Regions from separate parts of the Pseudoalteromonas sp. OF5H-5 genome, predicted to be linked through region 4. Evidence: predicted binding sites of a transcription regulator. Region 4 holds the regulator's gene; each other region holds the start of a gene.
The links. The regulator sigma-54, encoded in region 4, starts transcription at its own class of promoters, with help from an activator protein. The targets are predictions, from matches to a motif close to GTTGGCACGNNNNTNGNNT.

Region 1 (8,022 bases), on a different contig from region 4:
TCGAGCTTAGACCCTGTGATTGGTCTTGGTGGCAATGCCATTAATATCGGAAAAGAAGCAATACAGTTTGGTGCTAAATCCAGTTCTTCTTTCTCTGGTGATTCGAAGTCTAATCAGTCAAATAGCTTATTCGGGAATATATCGGTCAATGTAACCCGAGTATTGCCTAACGGTAATTTAGTGATCCGCGGTGAAAAGTGGTTAACCCTCAATACTGGCGAGGAATTTATTCGCTTAGAAGGGTTGGTAAGACCTCAGGATGTGACCGCAGATAACACTGTTGAGTCTAATCGAGTGGCAAATGCCAGAATTCAATATTCAGGTAAAGGTGACCAACAAGAAGTGCAAAGTGCAGGTTGGTTAACGAGTTTCTTTATGAGCGCGCTGATGCCGTTTTGAGGTGCTGAAAATGAACAATATGCTTAAGAATATTTTGCTTATCGGTGCGGCCATTACGTTGGTTGGTTTTTCTTCTTTGGCTTCTGCTGAGCGAGTTAAAGACGTCAGTATGGTTGAAGGTGTTCGTTCAAACCAACTGGTTGGCTACGGCCTAGTTGTAGGCTTGCCTGGTACCGGTGAGCAAACCAGATTTACCGAGCAAAGCTTTAAAGCGATGTTGAATAGCTTTGGCATAACGATGCCCGCAAGCTTAAAGCCAAAAATTAAAAATGTTGCGGCTGTTGCGGTTCACGCAGATCTGCCACCTTTTGTTAAGCCCGGCCAAACCATTGACGTTACCGTTTCATCTATTGGTAGTGCTGGTAGTTTACGAGGCGGTACTTTACTTCAGACCTTTCTAAAAGGGGTCGATGGTAACGTATATGCAATTGCGCAAGGAAGTTTGATTGTTGGTGGTTTGGGTGCTGATGGTGCCGATGGGAGTCGAGTTGTGATCAATACGCCGACTGTTGGTCGGGTGGCAAACGGCGCGACAGTGGAGCGAGCGGTACCAAGTCCGTTTACTCAGGGTGATTACATTACCTTTAACTTGAATAGACCAGACTTTACTACTGCAAAACGCTTGGCCGATACTATCAATGGCCTTGTTGGACCAAATAGTGCAAAACCTATGGATGCAGCCTCAGTTCGAGTAATTGCACCAAGAGATCCGTCTCAGCGCGTTGCGTATTTATCTACGCTAGAGAATCTTGAATTCAAACCAGCGGATACCGCTGCGAAGATCATCGTTAACTCGCGCACTGGCACTATCGTTATCGGCAAAAATGTCAAGTTGCAGCCTGCGGCAATTACTCATGGCGGCCTTACCGTAACAATTGCTGAGCAGCAAAATGTGTCACAACCTAATGCGCTGGCGAATGGCGAAACAACAGTGACGCAGCAAAGCATTATCGACGTAAATCAGGATGACTCTCGAGCGTTTGTGTTTGACCCAGGCGTGAGTCTTGATGACTTGGTTAGGGCAATTAACCAGGTTGGCGCAGCACCTGGCGATTTAATGGCGATCCTTGAAGCGCTAAAAGAAGCAGGCGCGATAAATGGTCAATTAGTCGTCATTTGATGTTCCATTATTAATCAACTAGTTAGCCCCGCAATTGTGGGGCTTTTTTTTGGCTCGGATTTTGCATTTCTATTTGTATAGTTATTAACGTCAAACAGTGCTGAGTGTATGAACACCGACCAATTGAAAAATCAAAGCTTTTTTGACCTAGGAAACCTTGATTCGATCCGTAAAGAGGCGCTGAAAGGTGCTGGCGATCAAGGTGCCTCAGATCAGGCATTGAAGAAGGCGGCACAACAGTTTGAGTCTATCTTTACGCAAATGTTGTTACAAAGCATGCGTAAAGCGAATGAGGCGCTAGAGGATAAAGACAGTCCATTTAACTCTAGTGGTGTCAAATTTTTTGAAGAAATGCATGATCAGCAACTTTCGATGCACTTATCTGAGCAAGGCAGCTTAGGACTGGCAGATCTGATTGTGCAGCAGTTGTCTCCTAACTCTGAAAAGTATAAGCCTGCCTCAGTAATGAGAGCTGACGGCGATATTTCCTTTAAAAAGCAGGCGACAGCGAGTGAGAGTGTGAATAAACCCGAACCGCAGGTTGTCAATGTAAAGGCAGATGCCTCAAGCGATGAACAAACAGGCTTTGGTTCTCCTGAGGAATTCGTCGACAGAATTTGGGAATACGCTCAAACAGCGGCGAAAAAGTTGGGCTTGAACCCTGCGGTAATGGTTGCACAAGCTGCACTGGAAACCGGTTGGGGTAAACACATCATCAGCAAAAAGGATGGTAGTAGCAGTTTTAATCTATTCAATATTAAAGCGGATAGCCGCTGGAGTGGTGAAAGCGCCAGAAAATCGACACTTGAATTTGAGCAAGGGTTACCGGTGCAAAAGCAAGCCGATTTCCGTGCTTATAAGTCGCTTGAACAAAGCTTTGATGATTATGTCAGTTTCCTAAAAGGTAATCCGAGATACGAGCAAGCCTTAAATAAGGCTGGTGATAGTCACGCCTATTTAAGTGAACTTCAAAATGCAGGCTATGCGACCGATCCGAATTATGCCAACAAAATTAAGTCAGTTTTAAAGCGTATTGATGTATCCGATTTCTTATCCGGTGCGCTAACAAAGGGAGTCAGATGAGATGTCATTTGATCTATTAAATATTGGTGCAGCAGGGGTTAGGGCTAACTCCGAGTTACTACAAACCACCAGTAAAAACATTGCTAACCTAAATACCAAAGGGTATATCCGTGAACGGACTGAGCACGGAACGATGATAGGTGGCATGGTTGGTCGTGGTGAAACGGTGCGTTTGATCAACCAATTTGCGCAGCAGCAATTAAATCGTGATATTTCTAATCAATCTTACTATGAGCAGTTTGTCACTGAGGCAAGCCGCGTTGATACGTTGTTTGCACAAGACTCAAACAGTCTGAGCAAGAGCATCAACTCGATGTTTAATAATTTACAAAGCGCGATTAACTTGCCTTCATCGACAACTAACCGCTCTTTATTTATGACGGGCGCTCAAGGCCTAGTCGATCAAATGGATAGATTGTCAGGTATTGTTGTTGATCAAAACAGTATCGTGAACGAGCAATTGGATATTTTCTCGGAAGAAGCCAATAACCTTGTGCAAAAAATCAGTGAATTGAATAAACAAGTGGCGAGTAAGTCGGCGCTCAATCTTAACAATGTCGATCACAGCGTGCTTAATGAGCGAGATCAAGCAATTAAAGAGCTTGCTGAGCTCGTAGATATAGAAACACTCGACGGTGAAAATGGCGAGAAGCTCGTATTTTTAGGCACTGGGGATGCGCTTGTGATGCAAGGTGGTGCCTTCAATTTATTTGCGATGAAAGGCAATCCAGATCCTAATCATAAAGAACTAATCCTAGACATTAAAGATAAAAATGTTGTGCAACTCGAGTTAGATAGCGGCAGCTTGAAAGGCAAAATCGGCGGGTTACTGGCATTTAGAGATGAAGTGTTGATCCCGGCACAAAACCAACTAGGCCAAATTGGCCTCGCATTAGCTGATGCTTTTAATCAGCAAAATAGATTGGGAATGGACTTAGATGGCAACATAGGTGGAGATATTTTTAAAATACCTACCGTGGGTGGTTTTGCTTACAGCGAAAATACAGGCACCGCAGCGCTTACGGCAACACTTGAGCCTGGGCGCGGCAATGAGTTGCCAGCTACCGATTTTCAAGTTACTTATACCAGTGCAACAACCGTTGAAATAACAGCTGTAGATGCCAAAGGCAATCCTATCGGTACGCCGACGACTGGTAATATTGCAGGTGGAGTCATCACGGGAACGGGCGATTATTTTGGCTTACAGATGAACGTAACTGGTAGTGGTGCAACAGGCGATAGATTTCTTGTGAAATTAAACCAACAGGCTGCAACTGGGTTGGAGCTTGCAACTCAAAGACCAGAAGCTCTCGCATTAGCGTCGCCAATTCGTACTGAAAAATCAGCAGACAATAATGGTACGGCGACCATTTCAGCTGGGGTTGTCACTGATACCGATCCAGCAACCAGTGCGTTTACTGCGGGAACGCCGCCAACGTTGAATGATGGTCCTTATACTTTGACTAAAACCGCCAATGCTAACGAATATACATTAACCAGTAATTCAGGTACAACGCATACCTTTACGGCTCCTGCCGATGGTAAAGATATTCTCTCTGGAGTGGGAGTGGCACCTGCACCTTTTGATAATCTTGGCTTCACTTTCGATATCGAGGGTACACCGAATACCGGTGATAGTTTTGAGATTAGTTTTAACACCGGTGGTTTTGATGACAATCGTAATGGCGCGGCGCTCGATGGTCTGAAATCGTCGGATTTAGTTAGGCAAAATGTAGAGTCTACAGGTAGTACCGAAAGCCATAAAACCTTTAATGAAGCATATGCCGATATTGTCACTGGTGTAGGGGTTATTACCAATCAAGCGAAAACCAATGGCGCGGCATTTGAAGCGCTGGCTAATCAGTCGAGTGCATGGTTTGAGTCTCTATCGGGTGTAAACCTAGATGAAGAGGCGGCCAACTTGTTACGTTTTCAACAGTCTTACTCGGCTTCGGCTCAAGTCATTTCGGCAGCGAGAACTGTGTTCGATACCTTATTAAGTGCAGCGAGGTAATTATGCGTTTATCTCAAAATCAAATTTTTAATTCTAATCTTAATTCTATTTTGCGTAATCAGCAGGACGTGAATAAAGCAACACAGCAGCTGAACACGCAAAAGCGGGTACTGAGTGCTTCTGATGATGCTTCAGCGACTGCTAGAGCCATGCTTTTTGACGACCGGATCCAAGCAAACGATCAGTTTACCAAGAACCTGACTATGTTGTCTTCGAGATTAGATACTCAAGAATCAGTGCTTGAAAATATTAAAACGGCCATTGATAGCGCTTATGCGAAGTCAATACAGGCAGGTAACGGTGGGTTATCTGACGTTGACCGTGAAGCGATTGCTGATGAGCTAGAGTCCATCCAAGATACTATTTTGGATTTAATGAACTCAAAAAGTGAGGATGGTAAGTTTATATTTTCCGGCTACCAAGATAATACTCAAACCTACAGCTTTGATTCTGCCACTGGAAAGTACGTATATAACGGTGACCAAGGACAGCATAAAATAAAAGTTTCTGAAGGGGTTGAAATACGCTCAAGTGATAACGGTTTTGATGTATTTGAAAGTGCAGAGAAGCGACTGAATATTACGTCAAATACAGGTGTGGTTTCTGGTGGAATTACATCTGCATCGGTTTATGTAGATGAGCAAGCTGTTTTTGATAAGTTTCATAAAGCAAATTACAACGCCGATCCTAGTGCGCCTGCAGGTGCAAACACCTTTGACTTAGTGGTGACAGCGGGTACGCCAAATACTTACCAGCTTGAGCAGGGGGGAACGGTTATTTCAACAGGTAGCTTTGAAGGTAATTCGGTCAAAGTAGCAGGTATGGAATTTAAATATGAGGGTGCCGGTTCTGGTCAAATCAGTTTTGATTTAGAAAAGCCCCAGAAGGAAAACATTCTAAATACATTAGAATCTATGATTACGTCATTAAGAGACCCCAGTATTACGGGCGATGATTACAAACAGGTACTTGCAGATGGGATCTCTGGACTAGACAATGCCAAAATCAAGATATCGCAAGGACAAGCGGGGCTTGGTGGTAGGTTAAATGCTGCTAAGCTTGTATCTGATGCAAATTCAGACTTGGACGTAGATAATAAGGCAAATAAAGCGGCTTTAATAGAAGTCGATTTTTATTCTGCGATTTCAGAACTCACCAAGCATGAAACTGCGCTGCAGGCCTCTCAGGCAACATTTGGCCGCCTAACTAACCTTTCTCTATTAGACTATATTCGTTAAAAGACGGCCTTTACGGGCCGTTTACTCTCACACCGCTCTAAACTCAACTTTTCCTCGTAACAAGCTGAATAATAATACAGTTTTATATAATTACCTGACCGTAACCTAGGTGCGTCAAAACTTTGCCATATTTGTTTGAGCAATAATAAAAGCATATAGAAATCATGACGATAATTTTTTTTTAAAAAAAATACTAAAGGAAATTTTTTGCCGACCGATAACTTAATTAACCAAGCCGGAGAGTGAAAAACATTCAAAGGTTGGAAAAGAATCTAAGTTTGAGAGTGAAAGACTCGATTTAAAGTGGGAGAACCATCATGGCACTTTATGTAAATACTAACGTAAGTTCATTGAACGCACAAAGACAATTAATGCAATCTGGTAATTCACTAGATACATCATTCAAACGTCTATCATCAGGTTTTCGTATCAACAGCGCTGCTGATGATGCTGCAGGCCTACAGATTTCTGACCGTTTGAGTTCACAAATCAATGGTCTAAACCAAGGTAACCGAAACGCGAACGACGGCATTTCACTAGCGCAAACAGCCGAAGGTGCGATGGATGAAGTAACGTCAATGTTCCAGCGTATTCGTACACTGGCACAACAAGCATCAAACGGCTCAAATACAGACGAAGATCGTTTGGCGATTCAAGAAGAGATTCGTTCACTATCTGAGGAAGTAAACCGAGTCGCTGCTGACACGACCTTTGGTGGTCAAAACTTACTGGATGGCAGTTACTCAGCAAACTTTCAGGTAGGTGCTGATGCGGTACAAACTATCGGTTTCAGTATGCAGAATGTTGCTGGTACAGCAAATGATATGCAGGCAAACGGCGGTTTTACACTGTCAGGTATCGCGGGTATCGCAAGTGGAGTAACAGGTGTAGCACTAAGTGCAACAACAGGAACTATTAGTACAAACATTGGTACTGAAGCTGATGCAAAAGTATTCTCAGATGTATTCACAGCTGGCGGCATCTCAGTATCTTCGCAAGCGAATGCTCAGGCTGTACTAGCTGGTATGGATAACTTGATTGCGGTAGTTGATAAGAAACGTGCAGAGTTAGGTGCGGTTCAAAACCGATTCCAATCAACGATTCGTAACCAAGCAAATATCTCTGAGAACTTGTCGGCTGCGAAATCACGTATCAAAGATACTGACTTCGCTCAGGAAACTGCAAGCTTGACCAAGATGCAAATCCTTCAACAGGCTAGCCAAACAATCCTAAGTCAGGCTAACCAACGTCCTCAGGCTGCTTTAAGTCTTCTAGGATAACAGTTGGAAGGTAAAGGTGCCTAAGCCGAATGGGGTATTTGCTTAGGCACCGAATTGGATGATAAAGCGGAGGTGCTTAAATCCAATAGCGTTCATTAAAACAATGAACACGTTAATTAAAGCATTAAGTATGCCAACTTTATGCTAGAAAAATGACACTCACTCTCAAATTTATCTAAAGAGGCCAACTGGCCTCTTTTTATTTCCCTACACTTTGAGCTGAAGCCTCTCCACCCATCAAAAAAGCCGCGGCTAGATGCCGAAATGCTAGTTAGTCGTTCCTCGATAAACAAAGTATTTAATACCTATTTTTAAGTTCCCTGTGTTATTTAATCATAGCTTTGGATTTTTGGCCTGCTATTTGCTTGCTACTAGCTACAGTAAATTCTGGCGTCAAAGTGGCAATTGGTTGCCTTAGTTGGTTGAATACCCGATGCATAAGTGCCGCTTTGTCATTTAACTATCTATCAATTAGATATTGATTTGACAAAAAGAGAGTGAATTATGGCTTTATATGTAAATACAAATGTTAGTGCTATTAATGCACAGAGACAGCTAACTAACTCGGGCAATGAACTAGATACATCTTTCAAACGTTTGTCATCTGGTATGCGTATTAATAGTGCTGCTGACGATGCGGCCGGGTTACAAATCTCCGATCGATTACAATCTCAAATTTTAGGTTTAACCCAAGGGAACCGAAACGCCAATGACGGAATTTCATTGGCTCAGACCGCTGAAGGGGCAATGGATGAAATCACTTCTATGTTCCAACGTATCCGTACCCTATCTCAACAGGCAGCGAATGGTTCTAACACTGATGAAGATCGCTTAGCCATTCAAGAAGAAATTAGACAGTTAGCCTCTGAGGTTAATAGGGTAGCGTCT
Region 2 (8,022 bases), on a different contig from region 4:
CTTCTAAAGAGGGATATTGTTCTCTCAAATCGTCGATATCCTGCCAGTGGGTGGTGACTCGCTTGCCATCAATAAGGCCTGCTTCGGCATATAAAAACACACCTGTACAAACAGATGCACACTGAGAGGTATGGTTCGCTGTTTCTGCAAGCCAATTAAGTACGTTGTGATCACTGCAAATTTGGTGATGCAGTCCGCCGACTACGATGAGCAAATCAAACTTTGGGTGCGAGTAGATACTGTAATGGGGGTTTACACTCATGCCGCCACGCGAGGTAACAGGAACATGACTTGGCGCGACAAAGCTGACGTTAATTGGGGTTTCGATAAATCGCTTTGCGGTATTGAATACCTCAAATGGGCCACAAAAATCTAAACACTCCGCACCGTCATAGATGAAAATACCAACTTCCATTATTTTTCCCTACAGATCAGTTTTTTACTAACTTGGCTGATTTTAGTTAAATTTTCAAGGTAAATTGTAACAACCCATGAAAAAACTCCACTCACTATAGTTTTAGTGTCTTTAAGCTACTATGAGTACTAGCATTTTTGCTCTATCGCAGAGAACCTTGTTTCTCCCGCAAAGCGATTGCACTTTTAGAGACGATCCGTAATATCTATCCCACGATAACAACAAGCGATGAAACAATATGTTCAAACCTTCCATCACATTATTAAGTGCAGCTGTATGTTTAGCCCTTGCGGGTTGTGCGGGCACAGCAGAGCAAAGCCAAGAACCAGTAAAATCACTGCAAAGTAAGCAATATGATAACGTGCTTTTACAGGAGTTTTCAGGTCCTTATCAAGGCGTTCCTCATTTTGACAAAATGAAGCTTGAAGATTTAGAAGCTGCGCTTGAAATTGGTATGGCTGATAATTTGAAAGAAATTGAAGCAATAGCCAATAATCCAGCTAAGCCAACTTTTGAGAACACCATTGTTGCACTAGAAAGAGCGGGTGCTCCTTTAGATCGCGTTTTTACCTACTACGGCCTTTGGAGTGCAAATATTTCAAGCCCAGAGTTTAGAGAAATCCAATCGCGAGTTGTGCCTAAGTTTTCAGAGTTCAGCTCTAAAATCACCCAAAACCAAGCGCTTTTTGAACGGGTAAAAGCGGTATACGAAGGCGCTGAATATAAAAAGCTAACGGCAGAAGAGCAGCGTATTACTTGGATGCGTTATAACGGCTTTGCCCGCAATGGAGCGACGCTAAAAGGTGAAGACGCTAAGCGTTACGCGGACATTAATCTTGAGCTATCAAAGCTACATACTAAATTTGCAAACAACGTCCTTGCAGATGAAGAAAACTATGTAGTCTATCTCACTAAAGACCAGTTGTCAGGTTTGCCTGAGTCGTTTGTTGCGTCGGCAGCGGCTGCTGCAAAAGCGCGCGGTAAGGCGGACATGTACGCGATTACCAACTCTCGTTCATCAATGGATCCATTTTTAACCTACTCAACAGAGCGTGAGTTACGCGAGAAAGTATGGAACAACTACTATAACCGTGGCAACAACGGTGGCGAGTACGACAATAAAGCGATTATCTCTGACATCCTAAAGCTTAGACATGAACGCGTTAACTTACTCGGCTACGATAATTACGCGCAGTGGCGTCTTGAAGACCGCATGGCGAAAAAGCCTGAAAATGCGATGGCGCTGATGAAAAAAGTATGGCCTGCTGCAATTGCGCGCGTGAAAGAAGAAGTAACAGACATGACATCTATTGCTAAGCTTGAAGGCAATGATATAAAAATCATGCCATGGGATTACCGTTTCTACGCTGAGAAGGTTCGCCAAGCTAAGTATCAATTGGATTCAAACGAAGTTAAAGCCTATTTACAGCTAGATAATTTGCGTGAAGCGATGTTCTATGTAGCAGGCCGTCTGTTTAACTTTGAATTCACTGAAGTGCCAAAGGGCTCGGTGCCTGTATTCCACCCTGACGTTCGTGTTTGGGAAGTAACAGACAAAACCACTGGTGATAATATCGGCCTTTGGTATTTAGACCCGTTCGCACGTAAAGGTAAACGATCAGGTGCATGGGCGTTGTCATATCGTAGTCATACAACATTTGATGGTAAAACAAATGTGCTTAGCTCAAACAACTCCAACTTTGTGAAAGCACCAGAAGGTGAAGCGACCTTAATTTCTTGGTCAGATGCAGAAACCTATTTCCACGAGTTTGGTCATGCGCTGCATGCGCTTTCATCAAACGTGAAGTATCCAAGTTCAAACTCTGGTGTTCGTGACTACACCGAGTTCCAATCTCAGTTATTGGAGCGTTGGTTGGCGACAGACGAAGTGATCAATCGTTACTTAGTTCACTATAAAACAGGCAAACCTATGCCTAAAGCGTTAATCGAGAAAATCAAGAAGTCAGCAACCTTTAACCAAGGTTTCGCGACGACTGAATACCTTGGATCGGCTATTATGGATATGCTTTTCCATACCACAGATCCTGACAAGATTGGCGACCCTGTTGCATTCGAAAAGTCTCAGTTAGGTGCGCTAGGCATGCCGGACGAGGTCGTGATGCGTCATCGTACAACTCACTTTGGTCACGTATTCTCAGGTGAAGGTTATTCAGCGGGTTACTACGGTTACCTGTGGGCTGAGGTATTAACTTCTGATGCAGCAGAAGCGTTTGCAGAAGCGCCAGGTGGCTTCTACGACAAAGACGTTGCACAGCGTTTAGTGGATTACCTATTCTCAGTTCGCAACTCAATGGATCCAGCAGAAGCGTATCGCAAGTTTAGAGGCCGTGACGCTGAAGTTGAAGCGCTTATGCGTGATAGAGGCTTTCCTGTAGAGCAGTAAAAAGTTTACTCTGCTATTCGGATAATAAAAAACCCCTGAACCAAGGGGTTTTTTATTAAGCTTTAGCTTTTGGATTTCGTGCCGTCACCAAATAGGGATTTAAGGCCGTCGGCAAATTGCTTTATTTGTGCTTTCATTGAGCGCTTTACGCTAATTTCAATGCTACCCAAAATCATTCTACCGTGAACATAAATTCGTGGACGCTGTTTCACCTGCCCTGCAGATGCAAGCGTATTTCTAGTGTTTTCTACTGAACCCATAACATTACGAATATCGGTGATGACATCGACTGTGTCTGGTACGAAGATTTCATCACTGCCTAAAATGCAATCTATATAAATATGTACTTCAGGGTGACTAAAAATTGCGTTGGTAAAATCTAGTTCCAAGCTGCCAAGGTAATTTTTTAGTTGGATCTCTTTAGGTACGATCCACTCGCCACTGCGATGGTTGGAACTAAGTATAGAGGTAATGCTTATCGCCTCAGCACCATCTACGCTTGAGGTAAATTTTGGACCCAAACGAGCGGCTTTTTCGCTGTGATATCTTGCATCCGACTTTAGCGGTAAATCAGCACTAAGTGCTGCAATTTGTTCTTGTTCGTTCAGGTCGTATGCTTTATCCAATCGTCTCTCGAATGCATCAGCCGAAAGCTCACCGTGGCTGTAATTTAGAATTAACTGGTCAATCACCTCTTCCCTAACGGATTCGAGAGGCCTATCTTTTAATGGTACAGACATATGGTTGGTTCCGTTCTCTTGATTTATGCTTATAGAAGCAACAACCAAGCCAACATTAAATCATTTATAAAACAAGTGGTTAGTGTTTTTTAATATCAACTTACTCTATTTATTTACTAATATTTAGTTGTACAAAATAGTATTTGGTCAAAATTACCACTATTAGATGGCAGGCAACGCAGTAGCGCAGGTGTAGTTTGATATTGTCAGTCACTTTGCTATGGTAGTAGGTGTTCGCAAAACAACCAAAGGAGATTAGTTATGGCGAAGAAAAGCGATGTCAAAGCGCTTAAAAAAGAGCTGAAAGCGCGTAAAGCAAAGATTGAAAAGCATGAAGCAAAAATCAAAAAGCTGAAAAAAGCGATTAAAAAGGCTTAAAAGCCAAGTAGCCCTAACGTAAAGGGATAAGCAAGTGAGCGGTAAATATACCGCTCTTTTTGCGATTAAATCGAAAGATGGCTATATAGCAACCAAGTTCCCACACAGATTAAGATCACCCCACCAAAGGTTTCAGCTCGACTACCAAGGAACTTTCCAGCCGAATGCCCAATCATCACACCAATTGTTACCATCATGGTGGTGGCAAGGCCAATGAGCGAAGCGGCGAGCCATATATTCACATCAACAAATGCGAGACTGACACCGACAGCCATTGCATCAATACTGGTACCAAACGCTGTGATAATGGTTTTTAACCAAGGTTGCTTTGCGTGCTGTGCTGGCGCATCGTCATTACCCTTAAGGCTCTCATAAATCATATGAGCGCCAAGTCCTAACAGTAAGATAAAGGCAATCCAGTGATCCCAAGCCTCGACATAGCCAGCTGCAGATTGTCCTATTAACCAGCCAATCAGCGGCGTACAGGCTTCAATAACACCAAAAATGAGGCCGATTTTTATGGCTTCGGTAAGCCGAGGTGATTTTAGGCTGGCGCCTTTACCGATTGCCGCGGCAAACGCATCGGTAGACATGGCGTATGCTAACAGTAGCAGGGTGACGAAATTCATTTACATTGCTCCGGTCGGGCGATTTGAGTCCACGACATATCCACACGCCCGACCACAGGCATGGATATATCGATGGTCTCGCCAACCGAGAGGTGTCCGCACCATGGCATTTTGGCCAATTATGTTGATACGAACTCTTCCGAGCATTGGAAGCTGGCTACTCCCCAACGAGTTGCGATAATATCAAGAATTGTTCTAAATAGAAATCTAAGTTTATAGCTAGCTCTACACGATATGGTGAATGAGTTGGCTCCATTTTTAGTTATTTATCTTATAGCAATACACTAAAGCAGCTCCCTTTTCCTACTTCAGAGGTTGCGCTGATCCGCCCTTTGTGGCGATGGATAATTTGTTGGCTGAGTGCAAGTCCAATTCCTGAGCCATGAGATTTCGTGGTAAAAAATGGTACGAATATTTTCTCAAGTGCGCTGGGCTCTATTCCTTCCCCGTTATCAGCAACTTTGATCTCACATTTGCCGTAGCGATTAATCGTTGCTGATATAGTCACTATTTTTTCTTGGCTGTTATGTTTCATGGCATCTTTGGCGTTATTTAGTAGATTGAGCAGCACTTGCTCTATCATCTTTCTATCAACATTAATGCTCAGCGCAGCGGGCGTCACGTCAAAGTGTAGAGTGATATTGGCGTCACTAAAGTCGCTTTTTATCAGTGGTGTAATGTCGTCAAATAAAGTCTGTACCGCAAGCGGTTGGAGGTCAAGTTCAGGAATATGCGTGAGCTTTCTGTAGTTATCAATAAAGCCAAGTAAAGACTGGCTTCTAATACCAATCGCTTGCAGGCTTTGTAGGTAGTCTTCAACGAGTTCTTGGTCTGTCACCGCTTCAGCTAACTGATTATTGGTGATATTAACTAGCGTATTTGAGAGTGAATAAATCGGTGCGACGGAGTTTCCTATTTCATGGATAAGCACGCGGATCAGCTTTTGCCAAGACTCGATTTGGGTACTCTCTAGCTGCTCTGAAATCGCGGTGAAAAGCCAAAGTTGGTACTGATTACCTTGATTGGAAAACGTAAAATATTTAAATAGTAAGTCTTTGGCGATGTGGCTACCTACTTTGGCTTGTTCAAGCTCTGGGTGTGCTGCAAGTAATGAGTGTCCAGACTCTGCGCCGCGAATATCCAACAATTGCTTTGCGCTGTTATTACAAATCAAAATGGTGTGGCCATTTTTGATAAGGATCAGACCTGCTTCTATGTGTTGTAGCATGGTTTCGTAAGTAGTGACGAGCTCTGCCTGTTTGGTTTTATCTTGCTGAGCTTTCTGAATAAGCTCGTTACAGGTTGTAAGTGCTTGCTTACTTATTGGGTGCTTATTATCAATTCTAAAGCTGCCATCTTGATACTTGAGCGCAGTAAACACCTCTTCGAATTGTTGTTTCTGTCTTTGCAGTGTGGCAATAGACAGCACTGTGAATAGCACTGCAATCGCAATGGATAACCCACTAAACAAAAAGACGTAGCTGTGGAGAAAGCCCAACACACCAAGTGTGGCGAATACAATGGCTGCGAGTTGAAAAATGGCCATGCGAACGAGGCTATTATTCCACATCATACTTCTCCATTTTACGGTACAGTGACGCGCGGGTGATCCCAAGCGCTTTAGCCGCATGGCTGATATTTCCCTTAAAGTCTCGGACCGCCCGCTCTATGGTGTGCTGCTCTATTTTTGCGAGGTTATAGGTGTCAATAAAGCCCGCACTCTCCTCAGAGCTTGCCCCTGGACTGGCGAGCTGAAACTGTAATTGGGTTGAGTCAGATAAAATAACTGCGCGTTCAACCAAGTGTTGTAATTCTCGGATGTTACCGGGCCATTGATACTTGACTAAATCAGCCATCATTTTGTCGCTGACCGTTTTGCACTGTAGCTTGTACTTTTTGCTGTATAGATCAGCATAAAACTCAATAAGTAGTGGAATATCTTGGGGTCTATCTCGTAGTGCTGGAAGTGTGATCTCTACGGTATTAATGCGGTATAACAAGTCCTGACGAAAACTGCCTTCGCGCACCATGTCATACAAATTCATATTGGTTGCGGTGATAAGGCGCAGATCAACCTCTATTTGTTTGCTGCCTCCCACTGGTGTAACCACTCGATTTTGGATCGCAGTAAGCAACTTTCCCTGTAACTCGAGCGGAATATTGGCTATTTCATCTAAAAATAAAGTACCGGATTCCGCAAGCTCAAAGCGACCTGGCTTATTGGCTTTCGCATCTGTAAATGCGCCTTTCATATGGCCGAACAATTCACTTTCGAACAAAGAGCTGGCTATCGTGCCCATATCGACAGACATGAAGGTATTGTCTTTTCGTAAAGACTGTTTATGTAGCTCTCTGGCAACGACTTCTTTACCTGTCCCGCTTTCGCCTAAGATTAAGACATTGGCATCGGTTTTGGCGGCCTTTTCTATGGTTTGAAAAACTTGCTCCATTGCTGGACTCGAGGCAATTAAATGCTCGAATGGTTTGTTTTGCGCAGCCATTGAGATTTGTGCGATTTGCGTGAGCTTCTTGGACTTTTGCCGTTGTGCGCTCAACTCGATGCAATTGGCAACCGTTGCGAGTAGCTTTTCATTTTGCCAAGGCTTGAGGACAAAATCGTTGGCACCAAGTTTGATGGCATCCACTGCCATCGTTAGGTCGCCATAGGCGGTGAAGAGTACAACCACGGCATCTTCATCCAAGGCTTTTATTTGTTTTAGCCAGTAGAATCCTTCGGCGCCGGAGGTTGATTCTCGAGTAAAGTTCATGTCGAGCAATATCAGTGCAAAGTCCTGTTCCGACATTGTTTTAGCGATATCGTGGGGATTATCTAGCGTCACGACTTTTTTGTAATATTGTTTGAGCAACATTCTCGTGGCGACGAGAATTTCGCTGTTGTCGTCGACAACTAAAATTGCCTTATCGCAGATAGTCATTACATTTCCTTTCCTCATCAAACTGTACGATATCGTACACTAGGTGTTTAATTTTTTTACACTCTTTTGTTCCATTATTCCATAAAATTATTTTATGCCTTTGATTTTTATTTATTTTTTAGTTTGGCATGAAACTTGAGTTATTAGGCTAACCTAAACTCAAGAGAGTGACAAAATGGACAGAAAAATAACACCTAACAAAAGATTTCAGCTGTGGTGGCTGGCGCTACCTGTCATCATGGTAGCGTATTTTGCATTTGATAGTGCAGCGAGTAGCAGCGGGGAGCGTGTTAATCTGGCGATGGATAAAGTCAAGATAAGTACAGTGACAAAGGGCGAGTTTCATGATCTTATTCCGCTTAGAGGCAGCATCATGCCGAGTAAGTCTGTGTATCTAGATGCCATCGAAGGTGGGCGAGTCGAAGCGCGCTTCGTCGAAGAAGGTGCGATGGTTAAAAAGGGTGACAAACTGCTCGCACTGAGCAACACCAGTTTGCAGCTAGATGTGATCTCCCGTGAG
Region 3 (8,022 bases), on a different contig from region 4:
CAAATGCAGCTATGTTTTTGGCTAGTTTTTCCGCGTCAACTTGATACTTGCCTTCTGCAATCGCTTTTTTCAGTTCTTCGACTTTCTTGTCGTCAAAGCCTGATGACTGCTGCGCTTTTTCGTTGACCGTTTTCAGCTGTTGCGCTTGTGGAGTCAGGCTCACTGAATCCGCAGCTGCTTTCGGTGTAGCCGGTGATTTAACTGACGCACTATTAGCATCATTTCTTTGCAATTCAGCCTTCTGTTGCTTAACATTATTAGCAACGGATGTAGACTGATTCTGACCGTTAACTTGATTAACCATGATTGTAGACCCAATAAAATTATACTCTCAGCCTTGTTATCGGCGTTTAATAGTATTACTTTAGCAAATTTTTTATAAATTCACCTCTACTGTTTCCACTTCTATTACTCTAGCACGTAAGGTTTTGCCAGAGCGAGCGTTTTTAATATTAATAAGTTCACCACGGTTGCCATCTTGCTGCGCTTCTCCTTGAGTTTTGATCACAAGCCCACCTGATTTAGCAATAATCGTCACCGTATCGCCTTTGCAGACCATACAAATATGAGCCTGAGTAAAGGCTTGACCTTCTCTGATATTACGTTTGCTTCTACTGCCTATTAGTATCGACTTATCTTCTATATAGGAAACTCTACGAAAACGTTTCGGCTGATACTCTATTTTCACATCGTCGTCCTGAATAACACGGCCTTTTTCTAACATGGTCGCGCTAACTAAAATAGGGAAGAGGTGATCGATACGCACGTGGACGTATTGAGTCCAGCTGAGGGTATCGTTGCATCTAATTTGTACTGTCACTTGAGTGTCAAAAGGCGGAGTCATTGCTGTACTATATTGCAACGGCGATTGACAATCCCTTGCTGGAATTCTTGAATCAAGTGGTATAGCAGTTAGTGATAGCTGGCTGTCGGGATCTTGCTCTACATTTGGTTCAACAAATTCTATTGCGCTTTGTTCTAAAGTTTTGTTGTCATATTGCTGACAATAACCATAGTCAACGCCTATAAAATAAGCGAACAAACAAAAAAACTGAATGTAATGGGTTTTTTTTAACAAACTCATGATGTTTCGACTATGCTTATGGGGTGAAACAAGGTATAAAGATTCTGCTTTAATAACTGCACCTAATCAAGGGTGGTAAACCATATCAGAGTCGAAGCAAAGATCGTTCCGATTAGCGGTTTATACAGTAGGAGATTGAAATGGCAGGTATTTTAGACTCGGTTAACCAACGTACACAGCTGGTTGGACAAAACCGTCTCGAGCTATTACTTTTTCGACTTCAAGGTCGACAGCGCTTCGGCATTAACGTTTTCAAAGTCCGAGAAGTGCTTCAATGTCCAGCATTGACAAGCATGCCCAAGTCAAACCCTTTGATTCGAGGGGTTGCTCATATTCGAGGCCAAACAATATCCGTAATTGACATGTCACTTGCGGTTGGTGGGCCTCCTATTCAAGATATTCGCAATTGTTTTATTGTAATTGCGGAATACAACCGTTCAGTTCAAGGCTTTTTAGTCAGTGCGGTAGAACGCATTGTGAATATGAACTGGGAAAAAATAATGCCCCCGCCATCTGGGGCAGGCCGTTATTCCTATTTGACAGCGGTTACAGAAATTGAAAACGAGCTAGTTGAAATATTAGACGTAGAAAAGATCCTCAATGAAATTTGCCCGATCAACACGGAAGTCAGTGCTGACATTGTCTCTGATGGTGAAATGCAAAAAGATTTAGGCGAACGTATTGTCTTTATCGCTGATGACTCTGCGGTTGCTCGTAATCAGGTCAAACGTGCATTGGAGCCATTAGGTGTTCAGACTGAGCTGGCAAAGAATGGTAAAGAAGCACTTATCAGGCTTCGTGAAATTGCCGAAATGGACTGTCAAAATAATGTCACCGAGCGAGTTGGGCTATTGATTTCTGACGTTGAAATGCCAGAAATGGATGGTTATACGCTAACGGCTGAAATAAAAGCTGATCCAAAATTAGCGCCATTGCATGTGATACTCCATACTTCACTGAGTGGTGTATTTAATCAGGCCATGATTGAGAAGGTTGGCGCTGATGATTTTATTGCTAAGTTTAACCCAGATGAATTAGCTTCAGCGGTTAAAAAATGGGTTCATTGTGATTAAAGCTGGTGGTAGCACTTGGAAAATAAGCATTTAGAGCAAAAAGAGTACGACCAATTTAGAACCTTTTTGGAGCAACAGTGCGGTATTGTACTGGGTGACAATAAATTGTACTTGGTCAAAAGCCGACTCGCTCCTCTGATGGCTCGCTTTGGTGTGGAAACACTATCGTCTTTAGTAGCTAAAACACTCAGTCCCCATGAGCGGCAATTGCGTGCCGCTGTGGTGGATGCGATGACAACGAATGAAACACTTTGGTTTAGGGATACTTATCCGTTCGAGCTAATTAAATCGAAAATCTTACCAGAGTTTAAAGACTTGAGACGTCCAGTTAAGATTTGGTCGGCGGCAAGTTCATCAGGACAAGAGCCATATTCAATTGCGATGTCTGCGAGTGAATATGTGAGTAAAAGCCCAGGCGCGCTGAAAATGGGTGTTCAGATCGTCGGTACAGACATTTCTAACACGATGCTTGATATGTGTAAGAATGCTGAATATGACGCGTTGGCGTTGGCGAGAGGGTTGTCGCCTGAGCGCAGAAAGAAGTTTTTTATGGATAGCGGTAATGGAATGGCTAAGGTAGTTGAACCTATCCGTAAAATGGTCAGCTTTAGACATTTAAACTTGCTAGATTCTTACGCGTTGATGGGTAAGTTTGATGTTATTTTCTGCCGTAACGTCCTGATCTATTTTTCACCTGAAGTGAAAGCCAAAATCATTTCGCAATTTGCTCAGTCGTTAAACCCGAATGGCTATTTGTTTTTAGGGGCGTCGGAATCGATGGCGGGGTTGAGTGACGACTTTAATATGATCCGTTGTAATCCTGGGATTATCTATCAGAAAAAGACTTAATACTCACATATAGCGGCAGGGATAGTCGCTATAGCTAGTATTTGCAATGTGTAACGTAATTCTAATAACCATCTCCTACCTTTTAGCCTCAAATTGCTTCAGCCAAGTTGTCAATTATTCGAATATTTGCTCTTATTTACGTTACTGACTCAACACTGATTCAAGTTTAATTATTCCTAAAATATAGTTTAATTTTATGAAATTTAAGGGATAAATTTAACCTTAAAACTGGCCTAAAGATTGCTTTGTCATACCTGAGTCAATTTTTTGGAGTCAGATAATGGCAATTAGTTTCGATAAAGCGTTGGGTATACATCAGCATACTATGCTGCTTCGCTCACAACGCGCTGAAATTCTAGCAAGCAATATCGCAAACGCAGACACTCCAGGATACAAAGCTAAAGATATCGACTTTGCTAGTGCTTTGAAAGCGGCAAAGACAATGCAAAGAAGCGGCAATGATATGGTTAGAACAGATGCAAAACACCTCAGTGGTGGTACTAAAATGAGTAACTCATCTGAACTATATCGTTCGCCAAATCAAGCAGATACAGGTGATGGTAACTCAGTAGATATACAAGTGGAACGAAATTTGTATGTACAGAATGCATTAGAGTACCAAGCCAGTTTGCAATTTCTTGGTGGTAAGTTCAGTGGCCTTAAGAAGGCACTCGGCGGACAAGGGGCATAATTATGAGTTTATATAACGTTTTCGATATTGCGGGTTCAGGGATGAGTGCACAGAATGTGCGACTAAATACCACCGCAAGTAATATCTCGAACGCAAACTCAGTGAGTTCTAGTCAAGATAATGTTTATCGCGCTAGACACCCTGTATTTGCCGCTGAACTTTCCAAAGCTTCAGCTTCCCAAAGCAATGTCGCGGGATCGTCAGTTGGAGTAAAAGTATTAGGTGTGGTTGAGAGCGATAAGCCGCTTCAAGTTGAATATAACCCAAACCACCCAAGTGCTGACGCAAATGGCTACATTTATAAACCGAATGTGAATGTGGTAGAGGAGATGGCAAACATGATTTCTGCTTCTCGCTCTTACCAAACCAATGTTCAAGTTGCAGATGCTGCAAAGCAAATGCTTAGTAAAACATTGCAACTAGGCCAGCGCTAAATTGGGAGTAACAGCTGATGAGTAATAATGTAAATGCCACTTCTTCAACGGGTGTAGATTCACTCTACTGGGACAGGCAGAAACAGGCCGAGGAGAAAAAGCCCAGAGATGAGCTATCGCAAGAAGATTTCTTCTCGCTGCTTACTCAACAGCTCTCTTTCCAAGATCCAAGTAAGCCTGCGGACAACGATCAAATGATCGCGCAGATGACAAGTTTTACCATGGCCGAGGGGATCTCAAAGTTAAATGAGAACTTTGACTCGTTAGCTGCATCGATGACTTCTAACTCGGCGCTTCAAGCATCAACGCTGATTGGTAAGAAAGCATTACTCGAATCAACGACGTTAGAACATGGTGACGATGCACTTACAAAAGGTTCTGTGATTGTACAGGAACCAGTTCAGAATCTATCAGTGGGTATCTATGATGAATCTGGAGCGCTTGTAAAGACGCTTGAATTTGGCGAACAAAGTGTGGGCGCTGTGCGATTCGATTGGGATGGTAAAAATAAAGACGGTGAGATGATGCCTCCAGGTGAATACACCATAAAAGCGGAGGGTATGATTGAAGGTGAATATCAAACTTTACCGTCGGCCACATTTAGAAATATCGACAGTGTTAATGTTAATGGTGCTAACGGCATCGTCATTAATACCAAAGAAGGCGCGGTGCGCTTAACTGATATTGCTGAAATAGCATAGTAGTTTTAAAGAATTAACCTTAAGAACTTAGAGGTGAGAGTATGAGTTTCAATATAGCACTGACAGGTATTGCCGCCGCGCAAAAAGACTTGGACGTAACAGCAAATAACATTGCTAACGTGAACACGACGGGTTTTAAAGAGTCTCGCGCAGAATTTGCTGATGTTTACGCGTCTTCGGTTTTTAGCTCTGGCAAAACGAAAAATGGCGATGGTGTACAAACTACCATGGTTGCACAGCAGTTTCACCAAGGATCATTAAAGTTTACGCAAAACTCGCTAGACTTGGCGATTGAGGGCGAAGGCTATTTTGCCATGTCAAACTCGCTCCAGTCACAAGATTTCACCTATTCTCGAGCGGGTGCATTTAAGCTCAACAAAGACAACTTTATCGTGAATGCTAAGGGTGATTACTTGCAAGGCTTTCCAGTCGATCCATCTACAGGTGATACCACGTCTTTGAGTTTAAGCACAACATCACCCGTTCAAATTCCAGATGCATCAGGTTCTCCTCGTGCAACATCGCAAATCTATACCTCGTTTAACCTAGATGCGACTGCGCAACCACCTACAATTGCTTTTGATCCTGAGCAACGTGCCTCATATAATTCAAGAACAGCAATAACGGTATATGACTCGTTGGGTGAATCACATACATTGCAGTTATTCTTCAGAAAAACAGCGGATAATGAGTGGTCTACTTACGCAACAATGGACGATAAACCTTTTAACCATAATGCGCAGCAAATTGATCCAGCAGCAACACCACCTGTTCCTTATACGCCAGTTAGTGTGTTCCGTTTCGATGCTAGCGGTATTCCATCACAGACGGCTGCCGATCCTTCAGCTACGCCGCTTGTTTTTAACAACAATACTGGCTCGACATTTAACCCCTTAAGTCTTGCAGGACCTCAAGATGCAGTTGACCCAACTATCGGTATGTCAAACTTGCTTGATAACGGTGCAACTTTTCCGAATGATATTGTTGTTAACTGGCGTGATGAAGCAAATACTGCTCAAAAGCTACCAACGCAATATTCATCGGGTCGATTTGAAGTAAAAGCATTGGAGCAAGACGGTGCGACCGTTGGCCGTTTAGCAGGTATTGATATTGGTACTGATGGTAAAGTTGTGGCTTCATATACTAACGGCGACTCAACGTTCTTAGGGCAAGTCGCGCTAGTACGCTTCCCGAATTCTCAAGGCCTTCAGGCGATTGGTAATACTGAGTGGAAGAAGAGCCTATCTTCTGGTGAGCCACTTGCAGGCGAGCCAAACACAGGTACTCTCGGTGGTATTAGTTCATCTGCGTTAGAGCAATCGAACGTCAACCTCACAAACGAGTTAGTTGACCTTATCAGCGCCCAACGTAACTTCCAAGCGAACTCTCGAGCGCTTGAGGTTAACTCAACATTACAACAAAATATATTACAGATCCGATAATATATTATGCCCTCCAAAGGCTGCTACAAAGGCAGCCTTTTTTATGTCCGTCAAAAACATCTCGTCACTTTGGCACTGTGCTTGCATAAACTAGACTAAGTTTGAATTTTATAGGTCATCGTCATGGATAAAATGGTGTATATCGCAATGTCAGGCGCTAAGCAAAGCTTACGTGGTGTGGCACTTAAGGCGAATAACCTTGCTAATGCCAATACGACTGGCTTCAAAGCAGATTTTGCTCAAGCGCGCTCAATGCAGGCGTTTGGTGAAGGGCTACCTACACGGGTTTTTGCTATGCAAGAACGCCCAGGGACCAATATGACCGGTGGCGCAATCGTTGAAACTGGCCGTGAGCTAGATATTGCAGTAGATGATAAATCATGGATCAGTGTTGTTGATGCCTCGGGTGAAGAAGCTTACACCAAAGTCGGCACGCTCAATATTCGTAATGACGGTGCGTTGGTCACAGCTCATGGGCGTCAACTTATTGGCGAAGGTGGACCTATTGTCTTACCTATCCCCGTTGATAAAGTGGTGTTTAGTGACGATGGCTCTATTCAAGTGCGTCCACAAGGCGCTCCTGCTAACTTTCTTGAAGTGGTTGATCGGCTGAAAATTATTGAAGCAGATAATAATAAGCTGCAAAAAGGCAATGACGGCCTTTATAGACCAAAAGAAGATAAGCTAGAAGATGGGATCTGTGGCTTTTGTGAAATATCACCAACCGCAAAAGTGATGAGTGGCTTCTTAGAGATGTCCAACGTCAATCCCGTTCATGAGATGGTGGATATGATCAACCATCAAAGACAATTTGAAATGCAAATTAAGCTGATGAAAACAGCTGAAGAAATAGATGAGCGACACACTTCGCTCCTACGCATAGTTTAAGAGTGAGGTAGAGATCATGAATCCGGCATTGTGGATAAGTAAAACAGGCTTAGATGCTCAGCAAACTGATATTTCAGTTATTTCGAACAACTTGGCGAACGCCAGTACCGTCGGCTACAAAAAGAGTCGGGCGATATTCGAAGACTTATTATATCAAAACATCAATCAGCCAGGTGGCCGCAGCTCTCAAGATACAGAATTACCGTCTGGTTTGATGCTTGGTGCAGGTGCCAAAGTAGTCGCCAACCAAAAGAACTTTTCTCAAGGTAATATGTTAAGTACCGAAAACTCTTTGGATTGGATGATCCAAGGCCCGGGCTTTTTTGAGATTCAGATGCCAGATGGCACAACTGCGTATTCAAGAAACGGTCAGTTCACGACGGATGAAGAAGGTCGAATTGTTACCTCAGGTGCGGGTTTTCCTGTGTTACCTGAGATGAACGTACCCGACGATGCACAGTCAATTACTATTTCTCAAGATGGTGAAGTATCGGTGCGAGTTGCAGGACAAGCTGAAAACGTTGTTATCGGACAGTTGACGATCAGTGACTTTATTAATCCATCAGGTCTTGAACCGATTGGACAAAACTTGTACACAGAAACTGCGGTAAGTGGTGCACCAGTACAAGGTAATCCAAGCGTTGAAGGGCTAGGTAAGATTGTGCAAGGCGCACTTGAAACGTCAAACGTTAATGTGACCGAAGAGCTTGTAAATCTAATTGAGACACAACGCGTGTATGAGATGAACTCAAAAGTGATTTCAACGGTAGATCAGATGCTGAGCTACATTAATCAACAGCTGTAATTGGGTAGGGGGTATTATGCGTGCATTATATTTAGCCATCGTAACGGTCGCTGCA
Region 4 (8,022 bases):
GCCCACCTGTACATCCTATTGCGATCGTTAGATAACTGCGATTGTTACGCTCTAAGTGTGGTAACCAAGTTTGTACGAAGGTTTGGATCTGCCAAGTAAACTTTTGCACGATGCTGTGACTCGACAAATAGTCTTTGACTGGCTGATCTAAGCCAGTTAGCGGCTTAAGCTCAGGCTCCCAATGTGGGTTGGGTAAAAAGCGCGCATCAAAAACGTAATCCGCTTGTTTTGGGATGCCGTGTTTAAAGCCGAAAGATTCAAAGGTAATAATGAGTTGTTTGTCTTTTTTACCTAAGATTTTTTCGCGGATATCTTCTGCAAGTTGATGAACGCTCAGGCCTGTAGTATCAATGAGAAAATCGGCGCGAGTGATCAGCACGTCTAACAATTCCCGTTCTTTCTTTATCGCAACATCTAATGGAAGATTATGCAGTGAAAGAGGGTGCAAACGGCGTGTTTCTGAGAAGCGCTTTATCAGGGTTTGATCGTCACTGTCTAAATAAAACAGGGTAGGTTTGGCAAAGCCTGGTAAGTATTCAAGAATGTCATTAAACTCGTCCTGTTCTTTAGGTAAGTTTCTAACATCAATACTGACTGCAATTTTATTATAATTGTCCGAAACACTGCGGACTAAAGACGGCAGCAAATTGACCGGAATGTTATCCACACAATAGTAGCCTAAGTCTTCCAATACTCGAAGCGCTACAGATTTACCAGAGCCTGAGCGGCCACTGATAATGATAAGCTCGAGTCCTTTTTCTTCATCACTCATCAAGTTCACCTTGGATCACTGCATATAACTCATCATCACTTTTTGCTTGCCTAAGCATTTTGCAAAAAGACTTGTCTTTGAGTGTATCAGCAATCGCCGCTAAGGTCTTCAGGTGTTGTTGATTATCACCTTCAGGTACGATGAACGCGACAAAAATATCGACAGGCTGCTTATCTATGGCTTCAAACTGGATCCCTTGCTCGCTGACAAGCACCATAGCAAGGATTTTATCCAAACCTTCAAGTCGACCATGGGGAATGGCAATGCCTTTACCGATCCCTGTGCTGCCTAATTTCTCTCGCGCCATTAAGGCGTCCAAGATAGCATGCTGACTGGTATTTGGAATTTGGCTATGAGCCAGTTCGCTGATGTATTCTAAAATACGTTTTTTGCTATTAAAAAGGACCGCAGCTTTACTGCAGTCCTTGTTCACTAATTCACTTAATTTCATCTTAGTGTCGAGTGAGCTTCTCTTTGTGTTTAATAACTTGACGATCTAGCTTGTCGATAAGGCCATCAATTGCGGCATACATATCTTGATGCTCTGTTGATGCAAATAGCTCGCCGCCGTTTACGTGTAATGTTGCTTCTGCTTTTTGTACTAGTTTCTCGACATCAAGGATCACATGCACATTATTGATATGATCAAAGTGCCTTTCTAGCTTCGCAAACTTGTTGGTGACATAGTCTCTTAATGAGTCAGTAATTTCTACATGGCGACCAGTTAGATTTAGTTGCATAAGCATTTTTCCTTCTTGGGTTTTACGTCTTATATCAAGCTTTTACGCTGATTTGACGGTGGAATGGCTAGGGATTCACGATATTTTGCAATCGTACGTCTCGCTACCTTAATTCCTTGCTCAGCTAAGATATCTGCAATTTTGCTGTCACTCAATGGCTTCGCGGTATTCTCTGCAGCTATCAGCTTTTTGATAAGTGCTCTAATTGCTGTAGAAGAGCACTCACCTCCATTTTCCGTACTTACATGGCTAGAGAAGAAATACTTCAGCTCAAATATTCCCCGAGGTGTATGCATGTATTTTTGTGTTGTCACACGGGAAATTGTGGACTCATGCATCTCAACCATTTCAGCAACATCATTTAGCACCATAGGGCGCATTGCTTCGGGGCCATGTTCAAAGAATGCCTGTTGTTGTTGCACAATGCAATTGGTAACTTTTAATAAAGTATCATTTCGGCTTTCTAAGCTTTTAATAAACCACTTTGCTTCTTGTAAATGTGAGCGAATAAACTGACTATCCGTACTGGATTTCGCCGTTCTAGACATCGCAGCGTAATGGTCATTTACTCTTATTTTAGGCATAGCATCAGGATTTAGCTCTACGACCCAACGACCTTTTACTTTTTTCACCGATACGTCAGGGATCACATATTCAGGCTCTTCATGAATAATGCTTGCCGCAGGCTTTGGGTTAAGGCTATGTATTAACGTCATGACCTCTTTGAGATCGGCTTCTTTAAGGCGCGTTTTCTTAGCCAAAGTTCGATAGTCACGGCTGGCAAGCAAGTCGATATGCTCTGTCAGGATCATTTTTGTTTCGGCAATCCATGGGGTATCTGGGGCGAATTGGTTTAGCTGAATGCATAAGCATTCTTGTAAACTACGCGCTGCGATACCGACAGGGTCAAAAAGCTGAATGCGTTTGAGTACGGCTTCGACTTCATCTAGCTCAATAGGCTCTTCGCTATTCTCGTCATTAATGCTTTCTAAAATGTCTTCGCAAGACAGTGTTAGAATGCCTGACAGGTCGACCGCTTCAATAATCGCAATCGCAATAGCTCTATCTGTTGGACTAAATGGTGTCAGTTCGAGTTGCCACATGAGATAATCGTGGAGAGATTCAGAGGTTTCCCCTTGATAAACATTATCGTCATCGGGAAGTGGACCTGAGCTTGCAGCAGGCGCTGCACTCATATACTCGTCCCAAGTGACATCCATGGCAAGGTCATCGCTCACAGTGTCTTTGCTCATGGCGGTATCTGAGTCTATCTCATAGTCACTAACCTGCGTTTCATCGGCTGAATCTTGATTGTCGTCAGCACGGCTCTTTTCTTGGCTGTGTTGGTCAGCGTTTTCGCCGTCAGTATTATCACCTTCTTCCACTTCCAACAATGGATTGCTGTCTAATGCTTCTTGTATTTCTTGTTGCAGATCCAATGTACTAAGCTGCAGCAAGCGAATGGCTTGTTGCAGTTGCGGAGTCATTGTAAGTTGCTGCCCCATGCGCAGCTGTAATGATTGCCTCATGTATCTCTAACAATCCTTTTTAACAGTTATTAATACTACGTCTTAACTATAGCTTGAATTGTTCGCCTAGGTAGACATCTCTTACGGTTTGATCTGCCAAAACATGTTCTGGCGTGCCTGCAGCGATTAACTCACCATGTGAAACGATGTAGGCCTTTTCACATACGTCCAGTGTTTCTCTAACGTTATGATCGGTGATAAGCACACCGATACCACGGTTTTTTAGGTGCTCTATGATTGTCTTTATATCTAACACCGAAATAGGATCAACACCAGCAAAAGGTTCATCTAACAGGATAAACTTAGGGTTTGCGGCTAAAGCACGAGCAATTTCGACTCGTCTTCTTTCGCCTCCCGACAATGCCATGCCCTGTGAGTCGCGAATGTGTTGAATATTAAACTCATCCAGTAACTCGTTTAGTTCAGCTTCTCTTTCAACTTTAGATAAGTCTTTTCGAGTTTCTAAAATCGCCATCAAATTTTGATAGACCGTGAGTTTTCTAAAGATTGAAGACTCTTGCGGTAGATAGCCAATACCAAGTCGTGCACGGCTGTGCATCGGTAACAAAGTGATATCTTCGTCATCAATCTGAATATAGCCTTTGTCGCTTGGTACTAACCCTACAATCATGTAGAACGTAGTGGTTTTACCTGCACCATTTGGTCCTAATAAGCCTACAATACTGCCAGCCTGAACACTTAAACCAACATTTTTGACGACCTGACGACCCTTATAACTCTTTGCTAGACCAGTTGCTTTGAGCTCGCTCATTAATTGTTACCTTCTTCCTGCGCTTTTTTCTCTTTAGCGTCTTTTTTGTCATCAACAGGAACAAGGATGGTTCTTACTCGAGAGTCTTCTTGGTCTGAGCGCTCAGCGCTGATCAATTGCTTTTCAATGTCATAGGTGATGACTTGAGCATTGATTTTTTGCCCAGTTTGATTGATTTCAGCATCACCAGAAATCACTAGGGTTCCCTTCGCTACGTCGTAACGGATTTCATTTGCTTTGGCTTCTAGCAAGTTGCCATCGGGTTGACGTTCGCTAAAAGTGGCAGGGCTGCCAGTTGCCACAAGCAGTTGCTTGTTAATGCCAAGTTCCGCGCGACGGTGGACCTCTAGGCGATCGGCATTTATCTTTCTGTTGCCATGAATAATAACAACATTCTGTTCAAAAATACCGATGTTGCTTTGCAGTTGAGCTTGCTGACGGCCAGCATCAATAATGACTTCATTTTGTTCTGCAGCAATTGCTAGAGTAGAACTTGCAAGCAAGCCGATGAAAACTAGTTTGTTAATGATTTTACTGGTCATAATAAATTGTCTTTGTGTGGTTGATGAGTTCGATCACTTGCTTTTGTAGATCCGCATGCAGTCCTTTACCTGTGATCCTAAGACTAGGACCGTTGATAACGACAGGGTGTTCCGACTTCATCAATTTTTGCTTAATTTCAACTCTTACATTATCGGCATTGATATCCGTGATCATGGCGTTAGGTGTTAAATTCTTTGCCAACACATTGCCCTCTAATATCAAGGTGTTGTTTTCGTATAGGGTTGCTTCTAATGCGCTTATTTGCCAATTCTGTTCACCGTTATATAAGGTGAAAATGGGCTTTTCAAAGTGACTAAAGCCAAGATCTTGATACAACTCCATCTTATCAGCAGTTACCTGATAGTTTAATAAGCCATTTTCACTATAGGTCGTTTGCTGAAGCGTGGTTGCAACATAATCGGGTTTAGCTAACGGTTCATCTTCGTTTGCTGGATCCGCCTCTGATGGATTAAACATGGGCGACCACATCCATACCATTAAAGAAGCGAAAACAATGAGTAAGATGACACGTAATACGGTCATGTACTTGATCCTTTGGAAGTCAATAAGTGATTTTGGCTGAGCATTAGAAGATCAGTTAGTTCTCTCACGGCACCAAAGCCACCTGGCATCAAGGTCGTGTAATGGGCGATATGTTTAACAAGAGGATGTGCATCATTGACGGCAACGGCAAAACCAACTCGTTCCATTACGGGTAGATCTGGGCCATCATCACCAATATATGCAATTTCGTCATCATTAAGGTTGAGCTTAGTCTTCAGTTCATCATATGCCACTAACTTGTTTTCTTGACCTTGGTAAATATAAGTTACATTTAAACTAGTCATGCGTTGCTGAACTATTTGTGAATGTCTACCTGTGATAACGGCGACTTCGATACCACTATCAATCAAGGCCTTAATACCAAACCCGTCTTTGGTATTAAATGCTTTCAGTTCTTCACCATTGTTACCAAGGTATATACGGCCATCTGAGAATACGCCATCAATATCGCAAATTAATAATTTGATTTGTTTTGCTTTTTCCCAAGCTTCAGTTGAAATCGTCTGATATAAATCTTCAAATTGCATTACAGCACCCCCGCTCTAAGTAAATCTTGCGTATTCAAGGCGCCAACCGGAATGTTGTTTTCGTTCACCACAATCAAGCCGTTAATCCGTTTGGTTTCCATAATATTGAGTACCTCAGCTGCGAGCATATCGGCGCGTGCCGTCGTACTTTTAGCCGTCATTACTTGCGTGATTGGGGTGGTGTGAATATCGACCTTTTGTTCGATAATACGGCGCAAGTCACCATCGGTAAAAATACCTTGTAATTGCGAGCTTTCATCTACGATTGCCGTCATACCTAAACTTTTAGCTGACATTTCAAATAAAGCTTCTTTAACTGTGCAATGACTATTGACCATAGGGATTGCATCCCCTTGATGCATGACATCAGCAACGGTTAGTAGTAGACGCCTTCCTAAACTACCGCCAGGATGAGAAAGTGCAAAATCATCAGCCGTAAAGCCTCTGGCTTCAAGTAGCGCAACCGCGAGCGCATCACCCATCACTAGCGTAGCTGTGGTGCTGGCCGTGGGTGCAAGTCCTAGTGGGCAGGCTTCTTTTGATACTTTAACACAAAGGTGAACCGTCGCATTACGAGCCATTGTAGAGCTTGGGTTGCCTGTCATGGAAATAACGGGGGCCCCTAAGCGCTTAATTACAGGTAGGATTGAGATCACCTCTTGGGTTTCCCCTGAGTTGGAGATCATCAGTACCACATCATCTTTGGTGATCATACCTAAGTCGCCGTGACTTGCTTCACCTGGATGAACAAAAAATGCGGGGCTGCCAGTACTTGCGAGTGTCGCTGCGATTTTGTTACCGATGTGGCCGGACTTACCCATGCCAATCACGATGATGCGACCTTGACAGCCAAACATAATTTCACAGGCTTTTACAAATTGCTGATCAACAAACTGTTGCACTTCTTCTATTGCTGCAAGTTCGGTAGCAAAAACTTGATTTGCAGAATCAATAAATGGGTTCGTTGTCACAAGGCTTCCTTAAATGATGTAGTAAATATAACCGACGAAGCTTGCGACAAGTATGCCACCTTCCAAGCGGTTGATGCGGCGCTGACCTGTTAAGCTGAGGCTCATTAGGATAAGCAGCAGTGTCGCGCCAAGCATAATAAATATATCACGTGACGCAATATTGGCGTCGAGGACGGATGGGTTAATGATCCCAGCAATGGATAGCACGGCCAATATATTAAAGATGTTCGAACCAATAATATTGCCAAGCGCTAGATCGTCCTCCTTCTTTAGTACACCAGCAACACAAGCAGCAAGCTCGGGTAAACTAGTACCAACGGCGATAATGGTTAATCCTATTAGCAGGTCACTCATGCCAAAATATTTGGCGATATCAACCGCAGCGCCAACGAGATAGTCCGCGCTAATAGGCAGTAAAATCATACCCACGATTAACCAGAAAACAGCTTTTTGAGTTGGAATATTATTTGGCACTTCTTCACAGGCTTCACTGACAAATGGGTCATCATTATCTCCACCACCACGCTTGGTGATAATGATAAGTGCAAGAAGAAAAGCGGCGAAACCGACTAATAACAAAACACCTTCTACGAAACTAAAGTGGTTATCACTAACGATATACCAAGCTGCCAATGAAACGACGACTAACAGCGGCATTTCGCGGCGCAAAATACCAGAGCCAACGGAGAGTGGCCTTAATAACGCGGTGAGACCCAAAACGAGTAAGATATTGGCGATGTTAGAACCTATGGCATTGCCCACGGCGGTGTCTGTTTTATCTGCAAGAGAGGCTTGCGCAGCAACCATCATTTCTGGTGCTGAAGAACCCATGGCCACGATAGTTAAACCAACAATTAATGTTGGTACACCAAAGTTTCGTGCAAGAGCGGCCGCACCAAAAACAAAGCGGTCAGCACTCCAAACCAGTGCAATAAAGCCAAGAATGAGAATAACAAACGATAAAACCATGAACCTCTAGCCAATAGGATTAAAATTTCGATAGATACTACCAAAAGCGCTCTGGAAAGTATAAGCAAACCGTTACATTTCACTACTTACAAAATTTTACCAAAACGATTTTCCATCTTGTTTGAAAAAAAAGTATCATACTTGGATGAATATAGTCTGGATCTGGAGAGCGACTTGTCGCAGTCAATTGTAGAAATCAAGGATGTAACCTTCTCTCGGGGTGAAAGGATCATCTACAAAAACATGAGCTTTTCCGTACCAAAAGGCAAAATTACCGCAATAATGGGGCCGAGCGGCATTGGTAAAACCACCATGTTGCGACTGATTGGTGGTCAGCTTAAGCCTGATAGCGGTGATATTCTTTTTGCTGGAAACAGTATCCCTAACATGTCTCGAGCAGCTTTATACCAAGCTCGAACGCGCATGAGCATGTTATTTCAAAGTGGCGCTTTGTTTACTGATATGAGCGTGTTCGATAATGTGGCGTTTCCTCTGCGCGAGCATACTGAATTATCTGAAGAGTTAATCCGTTTAGTGGTGTTGATGAAACTCCAAGCGGTTGGCCTTCGTGGTGCAAAAGATTTAATGCCGGCAGAGCTTTCTGGTGGTATGGCAAGACGTGCGGCTTTAGCGCG

Region 1: flgJ (flagellar assembly peptidoglycan hydrolase FlgJ) is a predicted target of sigma-54. The motif match lies at 1,568-1,586, and genes of this name have one in related genera.
Region 2: L1271_RS04995 (manganese efflux pump MntP) is a predicted target of sigma-54. The motif match lies at 4,634-4,652, and genes of this name have one in related genera.
Region 3: L1271_RS13835 (flagellar basal body rod protein FlgF) is a predicted target of sigma-54. The motif match lies at 6,343-6,361, and genes of this name have one in related genera.

Annotation. Positions count from the first base shown of each region.
Region 1 covers NZ_JAKGBF010000008.1:208,473-216,494, reverse strand. Annotated here, with positions in the region: gene flgH (flagellar basal body L-ring protein FlgH) at 1-399, shown strand, start outside; gene L1271_RS13820 (flagellar basal body P-ring protein FlgI) at 419-1,519, shown strand; gene flgJ (flagellar assembly peptidoglycan hydrolase FlgJ) at 1,628-2,602, shown strand; gene flgK (flagellar hook-associated protein FlgK) at 2,604-4,616, shown strand; gene flgL (flagellar hook-associated protein FlgL) at 4,619-5,854, shown strand; gene L1271_RS13800 (flagellin N-terminal helical domain-containing protein) at 6,172-7,134, shown strand; gene L1271_RS13795 (flagellin N-terminal helical domain-containing protein) at 7,639-8,022, shown strand, end outside.
Region 2 covers NZ_JAKGBF010000003.1:8,383-16,404, reverse strand. Annotated here, with positions in the region: gene L1271_RS05010 (DJ-1/PfpI family protein) at 1-415, opposite strand, end outside; gene L1271_RS05005 (M3 family metallopeptidase) at 654-2,819, shown strand; gene L1271_RS05000 (LiaF domain-containing protein) at 2,882-3,559, opposite strand; gene L1271_RS04995 (manganese efflux pump MntP) at 4,003-4,566, opposite strand; yybP-ykoY riboswitch at 4,574-4,744, opposite strand; gene L1271_RS04990 (sensor histidine kinase) at 4,838-6,139, opposite strand; gene L1271_RS04985 (sigma-54-dependent transcriptional regulator) at 6,126-7,502, opposite strand; gene L1271_RS04980 (efflux RND transporter periplasmic adaptor subunit) at 7,678-8,022, shown strand, end outside.
Region 3 covers NZ_JAKGBF010000008.1:216,741-224,762, reverse strand. Annotated here, with positions in the region: gene flgM (flagellar biosynthesis anti-sigma factor FlgM) at 1-304, opposite strand, end outside; gene flgA (flagellar basal body P-ring formation chaperone FlgA) at 377-1,084, opposite strand; gene L1271_RS13865 (chemotaxis protein CheV) at 1,225-2,157, shown strand; gene L1271_RS13860 (CheR family methyltransferase) at 2,173-3,006, shown strand; gene flgB (flagellar basal body rod protein FlgB) at 3,287-3,697, shown strand; gene flgC (flagellar basal body rod protein FlgC) at 3,700-4,131, shown strand; gene L1271_RS13845 (flagellar hook assembly protein FlgD) at 4,149-4,832, shown strand; gene flgE (flagellar hook protein FlgE) at 4,874-6,274, shown strand; gene L1271_RS13835 (flagellar basal body rod protein FlgF) at 6,398-7,162, shown strand; gene flgG (flagellar basal-body rod protein FlgG) at 7,179-7,967, shown strand; gene flgH (flagellar basal body L-ring protein FlgH) at 7,984-8,022, shown strand, end outside.
Region 4 covers NZ_JAKGBF010000002.1:42,988-51,009, forward strand. Annotated here, with positions in the region: gene rapZ (RNase adapter RapZ) at 1-772, opposite strand, end outside; gene ptsN (PTS IIA-like nitrogen regulatory protein PtsN) at 765-1,223, opposite strand; gene hpf (ribosome hibernation promoting factor) at 1,225-1,512, opposite strand; gene L1271_RS03070 (RNA polymerase factor sigma-54) at 1,542-3,041, opposite strand; gene lptB (LPS export ABC transporter ATP-binding protein) at 3,088-3,813, opposite strand; gene lptA (lipopolysaccharide transport periplasmic protein LptA) at 3,813-4,355, opposite strand; gene lptC (LPS export ABC transporter periplasmic protein LptC) at 4,345-4,899, opposite strand; gene kdsC (3-deoxy-manno-octulosonate-8-phosphatase KdsC) at 4,896-5,447, opposite strand; gene L1271_RS03095 (KpsF/GutQ family sugar-phosphate isomerase) at 5,447-6,418, opposite strand; gene L1271_RS03100 (calcium/sodium antiporter) at 6,428-7,387, opposite strand; gene L1271_RS03105 (ATP-binding cassette domain-containing protein) at 7,562-8,022, shown strand, end outside.